One region of the Vagococcus martis genome, then DNA from elsewhere that is predicted to be linked to it. Evidence: predicted binding sites of a transcription regulator. Region 1 holds the regulator's gene; the other holds the start of a gene.

Evidence for each region. Region 1 encodes LexA, which represses DNA repair genes until DNA is damaged. Its sites were predicted from a motif close to CNAACANNTGTTNG; they were not measured.
Region 2: ruvA (Holliday junction branch migration protein RuvA) is a predicted target of LexA. The motif match lies at 1,629-1,642, and genes of this name have one in related genera.

The regions. Positions count from the first base shown of each region.
Region 1 is NZ_MVAB01000001.1:482,683-486,113, forward strand. It holds gene tkt (transketolase) at 1-656, opposite strand, end outside; gene BW731_RS02390 (DUF896 family protein) at 753-995, opposite strand; gene lexA (transcriptional repressor LexA) at 1,141-1,761, shown strand; gene BW731_RS02400 (hypothetical protein) at 1,870-2,058, shown strand; gene BW731_RS02405 (M42 family metallopeptidase) at 2,116-3,150, shown strand.
Region 2 is NZ_MVAB01000001.1:1,622,504-1,625,934, reverse strand. It holds gene ruvB (Holliday junction branch migration DNA helicase RuvB) at 1-978, opposite strand, end outside; gene ruvA (Holliday junction branch migration protein RuvA) at 994-1,611, opposite strand; gene msrB (peptide-methionine (R)-S-oxide reductase MsrB) at 1,723-2,148, opposite strand; gene BW731_RS07885 (Maf family protein) at 2,155-2,706, opposite strand; gene mutL (DNA mismatch repair endonuclease MutL) at 2,721-3,431, opposite strand, start outside.

The DNA of each region.
Region 1 (3,431 bases):
ACTAAAATATGTTGCCATCCTGATGATTCAACACGGCCCTTTACATCTTCAGTAAATGATTTATCTAATGGTCCATCTAAAGAAATATCATTTGAATCATATAAAACGATTAATTTACCAAGTTTCAAATGACCAGCTAAACTGATTGCTTCTTGAGAAATACCTTCCATTAAATCACCATCACCACATAAAGCATACGTGTAATGGTCAACAATGTTAAATTTATCTTTGTTATATGTTGCAGCGAGGTGCGCTTCTGCCATCGCAAACCCAACACTCATTGCAATCCCTTGACCTAATGGACCAGTTGTTGCTTCAACGCCATCTGTATGATGTACCTCTGGATGTCCTGGTGTTAAACTATCCCATTGACGGAATTTTTTTAATTCCTCCATTGGTAAGTTATAACCTGACAAATGAAGTAAACTATAAAGCATTGCTGAACCATGTCCTGCAGATAATACAAAGCGGTCGCGGTCTGCCCATTGTCTTGATGTTTTAGGATTTACCTTTAAGAATTTTGTCCAAAGAGTGTAAGCCATTGGTGCAGCTCCCATTGGTAATCCTGGATGTCCTGAATTTGCTTGTTGAATCATGTCTAAACTAAGTGTACGAATCGTATTCACGCCTAGTTGATCAGTTTGATCAAATAACATATAACGCCCTCCTATTTAGGTTTTATTTACCTTTATTACATTCTACATCGAATATTTTATTTTTACAAGCGTTTTTATAGAAATAAAAACATAAGGTTATCTATCATGTAAACCTTTTTCTTTTTGAATTTGTTTTAATTTTTCAGGCGTAACATCTGTTCCTTCTTCATCAACAACTTTCATTCCTTCAATATGATTTCTCATACCTTTTCTAAAACTATCTAAATATTCTTCTCGCAATAATTGTTGCTCTTTTTTTTCAACGTCTGTTAATCCTTCTGTTGTTTTTGATTTGTTTGCTAATTCGTTTATTCTTGCTAATTTTTTTTCACTTAACATGAGTGTAAACCTCCTTAAAGTTCTAATTAAATAGTATCTTAAAAGGAATAAAAAAACAATTAATTGTAACAAAAAAGTGCGAACATGCGTTTGATTTTAATAAAAATTTATGTTACACTCGAAAAAAAGGAAATGAGGTATCATTATGTCAACTAAACGTTCTTCTAGACAATTAGACGTTTTAAAATACATACACGAACAAGTTGAAGAAAAAGGGTATCCTCCAACTGTTAGAGAAATCGGAACAGCTGTCAACCTTTCATCAACGTCAACCGTTCATGGGCATCTTTCTCGTTTAGAAAAAAAAGGCTTGATTAGTCGTGACCCTACTAAACCAAGAGCTATTGAATTAACAAGCGAAGGATTAAAAATGATTGGTATCAACTCACCTTTCATTCCAATGTTAGGTGTAGTAACTGCCGGCGAACCAATTTTAGCTGTTGAAGAAGCATCAGACTTTTTCCCACTACCACCTGACTTAAAATATGAAGAAAACAGTTTATTCATGCTTACGATTCGTGGTGATAGTATGATAAACGCTGGCATATTCGATGGTGATCATGTTATTGTCAGAAAACAATCGTCAGCTGTTAATGGTGACATCGTCATTGCCATGACAGATGAAAACGAAGCAACATGTAAGAGGTTTTTTAAAGAAAAAAATCATATTCGTTTGCAACCAGAAAATGACACAATGGAACCTATCATATTAAGCAATGTCTCAATTTTAGGCAAAGTTGTCGGCCTTTATAGAAATCATATTTAATAAAGCATGATGTTATGCTTTATTTTTTTCTTTACAAAGAGAACGGATGTTTGTATAATAATTTTATGAATAAGAACGCACGTTCGTAAAAATTAAAGGAGTGTTTGTATGTTTGCTATTAGACGATATGCTTTAATCTTAATTGTTTTAATTATTGGAATTATTTTAGGTACTTTAGGACTAGATGTGGCACTGATTATTTTGACTCCTCTTGTGTTACTTTGGTTAATGCTTTGGGATGAGAAAAGTTATAAACGTTCGCAACAAAAAAATCACCATCTGTCTTATAAAAAATAGTCATTGCTTTTTATAGATGATTCATCTAACCTTAACTTAAAAGAAAGGATGATACGTTTGTCAAAAGAAACAATTGAACTAACTCGTGAATTAACCAATATACCTTCTCCAACTGGAGATACATCAACCATTATTGATTTTATTTATCATGAAATGACTTCTTATGGTTATGAACCAACTATTAATAATAAAGGCAGCCTAATTATCACTGTTCCAGGTAAAACTTTAGATAAAGAGAGATTTATTACGGCTCACATTGATACATTAGGTGCAATGGTTCGTGCGATAAAACCAGATGGACGATTGAAACTTGATTTAATTGGCGGATTTAACTTTAATGCCATTGAGGGTGAATATTGTACGATTCACACGCAAGAAAATAAAACTTACACGGGAACCATCTTAATGCATCAAACGAGTGTCCACGTTTATAAAGATTCAGGAACAGCAAAACGCGACCAACAAAACATGGAAGTAAGAATTGATGAAAAAGTTTCTTCTAAAGAAGATACAGAAAATTTAGGTATTCAAGTAGGTGACTTTATTAGTTTCGATCCACGAACAGTGATTACACCTTCTGGATACATAAAATCTAGACATTTGGACGATAAAGTTAGTGCTGCTATTCTAATGAATTTTTTAATTAATCTAAAAGAAACTAATCAAACGCTACCATACACAACTCACTTTTTCTTCTCAAACAATGAAGAAATTGGTTATGGTGGTAACTCTAATATTTCTCCAAATGTTGTTGAATATGTCGCTGTTGATATGGGAGCTATGGGAGACGATCAACAAACAGACGAATACACTGTATCCATCTGTGTAAAAGATGCTAGTGGGCCTTATCATCTTGGTTTAAGAAATCATTTTGTTTCTATTTGTAAAGAAAAAAATATTCCTTATCAACTTGATATCTATCCATATTATGGAAGTGATGCCTCTGCAGCTATGAGAGCTGGAGCAGATGTGAAGCATGGATTAATTGGAGCAGGGATTGAATCTAGTCATGCTTATGAAAGAACACATAAGGAATCAATCCAATCTACTGAACACCTAGTATCAGAATACTTATTTAGTTCTTTGTCATAATAAAAAAACAAACTCATAGAGTTTGTTTTTTTATATAAAACTATTTCACTTGACCTTTTCTTGTTTTCGTCGTATGGTTAGTTCATAAGCTTATATTATAGTGTGGTTTTTTAGCCATGATGAGCAGGCAATATATGGGTTGCTTAAGTCCTTAGTCTCCATATTTAACTTAGTAATTAGTATTTAATTGTTAAGATTGCCTCAAAAGGTATAATATAGTCTTATCGTTCGTTATTGATATGTTTAACACGCTTATCAATATCACTAGATTAATCGACTAG
Region 2 (3,431 bases), 1.1 Mb from region 1:
ATACGCATATTCTGTTACAATTCGTCCTCGTTGTGTGCGTTTGATGAACCCTTTCTGGATAAGGTAAGGTTCATACATGTCTTCTACTGTTTCACGTTCTTCACTGATATTTACAGCAATGGTCGTTAACCCAACTGGTCCACCATTGTATAACTCAATCATCACACGAAGTAATTTCTGATCGACATAATCTAGTCCTTTATCATCTACTTGAAGCATTTTTAACGCGTCATCAGCAATTTGTTTTGTGACAATTCCTTCACCTGTGACTTGTGCAAAATCTCTCACTCGTTTTAATAAGCGGTTGGCGATACGTGGCGTGCCTCGTGAACGTCTTGCAATCTCATAAGCACCACTTTCCTCAATTATCACATCAAAAATATCTGACGAACGAATGACAATTTCTTTCAAATCAGCTTCATCATAGTACTCCATATGACAAATAATCCCGAAACGATCTCTAAGAGGTGCTGATAACATACCAGCTCGTGTCGTTGCCCCTACCAAAGTAAATGGAGGTAACTCAAAATGAACTGGATGAGAGGTAGGACCTTGTCCAATCATAATATCGACATAAAAATCTTCCATAGCTGAGTACAACAGTTCTTCCGCCACACGTGGTAAACGATGAATTTCATCAATAAATAGCACATCTCCTGGTTCTAACTCATTTAGTATTGCTACTAAATCTCCAGGTTTTTCAATAGCTGGACCACTCGTTGTTTTGATACTGACGTCCATTTCATTTGCTATCACCATGGCCATCGTTGTTTTACCTAGTCCAGGTGGTCCATAGAGTAAGACATGGTCAAGTGCTTCATTTCGTTGTTTGGCTGCCTTGATATAAATTGTCAATTCATCTTTCACTTTTTGTTGGCCAATGTATTGAGATAACCGTGTTGGCCTAAGTGACTTTTCAACCATTTCTTCCGCGTCTAATGTTTCAGAAGAGACAAGTCTTTCTTCTTGTTCTGACATCTTCTTTACCATCCCCTACTTTTTCATTAATAATTTCAGTCCAATACGTAAGTACTCGTCTGTTGTTTTATCTTGATAACTTTCAAGCTCTTTTTTGATTTTCTTAATCTCTCTTTCAGAATAACCAAGTGCTTTGAGTGCTTCGATTGCTTCATCTAATTGTTGCGTTGGCTCTACAGTAAATAAATCTTGCTGTGTGGAAATAGTCGTTGTTTCAGATACATCTATTTCGACATCATCTAATTTACCTTGTAAATCTAAAATCATTTGTTGTGCTGTTTTCTTTCCAACACCTGGGAATTTAGTTAGATACGTCGCGTCTTGCGCTTCGATTGCTTGAACTAAACCTGAATGGTCATCTAACGCCATAATCGCCAAGCCACTTTTTGGTCCAATTCCTGAGACACTGATTAATTTTAAAAATAGTTGCTTTTCTTCAAGTGTGGCAAACCCGTAAAGTAAATGTGCATCATCTCGAATGACTTGATGCAAGTAAACCGTCACCTCTTGATTTAAATAAGATGAGTAGCGAAATGGATTCGCCACCGCAATTTGATAACCTAATCCATTTGTTTCAACGACTATATAATAAGGACTAGTAAATGTTACTGTCCCTTTGATGTATTCATACACTTGTTTTCTTCCTTTCACGTACGCATGTTCCCTAAAATTGTACCATATCCCGAACAATTATCCTATGCTTTCCTTATTAAAAAAAGCCCCCATAAACATGGGAAGCTTTCATTATTTGAAAAGAGTAGAATACTCAGCGTAACCTTCTTTTTCTAGGTCTTCAACTGGTACAAAACGTAATGCAGCACCATTAATACAATATCTTAGTCCACCTTTGTCTTGTGGTCCATCAGGAAACACATGGCCTAGGTGAGAATCAGCTTGAGAACTTCTTACTTCAGTTCGTACTCTTGCAAGTGTTGTATCTTCAAGTTCTTGTAATGTTGCTATAGGCTTTGTAAATGATGGCCACCCACATCCAGCATCATATTTATCAGTTGAAGAAAACAATGGTTCTCCACTAACGATATCTACGTAAATGCCATCTTTATCAAATTGGTCGTATTCGCTTGAAAAAGGACGTTCTGTGCCATTTTCTTGAGTGACTTGATACTGTAAAGGGGTTAATGTTTGTTTTAACTCTTCTTTATTTGCCAACTTTCTTCACCTTCCTAATTCTTTAAATAATTGATTTAAATAACCAACTGGTAAGCCAACGATAGAAAAATAATCCCCTTTTATCTCTTTGACAAATACACTTGCTTTTCCTTGGATACCATAAGCCCCTGCTTTATCCATTGGTTCACCTGTTTTAATGTAACCAGTGATGTCTTCTTCATCCAAATCATAAAACAACACATCCACAACTTCGATATGTTCATATATTTTTTCAGGTGTAATCACACAAACGGCTGTCATCACTTTATGTGTGGTGCCACTTAGTTTTTCTAGCATGTTGTAGGCATCTTTTTCATCCATTGGTTTTCCCATAATATCATTATCTAACACAACCGTTGTGTCACACCCAATTACTGTTTCATTAGGATAAAGTTTAACGATTTCTTTAGCTTTTTCTCTAGCCATACGACTAACGTAGTCTTTTGGTGATTCATCTACATTGACTGTTTCATCTATATCAGCTGGACTTATCGTAAAATGACTTGTCATAAATGACAATAATTCTTTTCTTCGAGGTGATGCTGACGCTAATATCATGTACGTCTTCCTTTCTAATGTGGCTCTTGAATTCGTTTAAAGAGTTTCTCCATGTCTTGATTTGTAAAATGAATTAAGACCGGACGACCATGTGGGCAATTAAATGGGTTGTCACATGTTTTTAATTCTTCTAACAATGCTCGTGCTTGACGTTCATCTAAATGATGATTGGCTTTAATTGATTGCTTGCAACTCATCATAATTGCCGTATCTTCACGGAATGTTTTCACGTCAATTTTTCCTTCATTAAGAAAAATATCAATCATCTCACGAATCGTTGCTTCTTCTTTGCCAATCGGGTACCAAGTTGGGTGTGACCGGATGATAAAACTTTGTTGTCCAAAATCTTCTAACTCGATCCCCACTTTTTCAAATACTGATAAATTCTCTTTGATTTTTAGGTAATCATCCACTGAGTACTCTAAAATAATCGGCACAAGGAGTTGTTGTTTGTCTTCTCCTACATCACCTATTTTTTCTCTAAAGTATTCATACTTGATACGTTCTTGGGCAGCATGTTGATCGATAATATAAAGTCCCTCATCACTTTGAGCAAACAAATAGGTGCCATGCATTTGACCAAAATACTCTAAATGTGGAAAAGCATGTGTTGGCATGTCTTTTGTATCAGTTTCTGGCAGATCAACCACTTCTTCAACCACTTCATGAGAAACAGTATTTGATTCTATGTCACTTTCTTGCGTGTAATCTGCATCATCTAATTT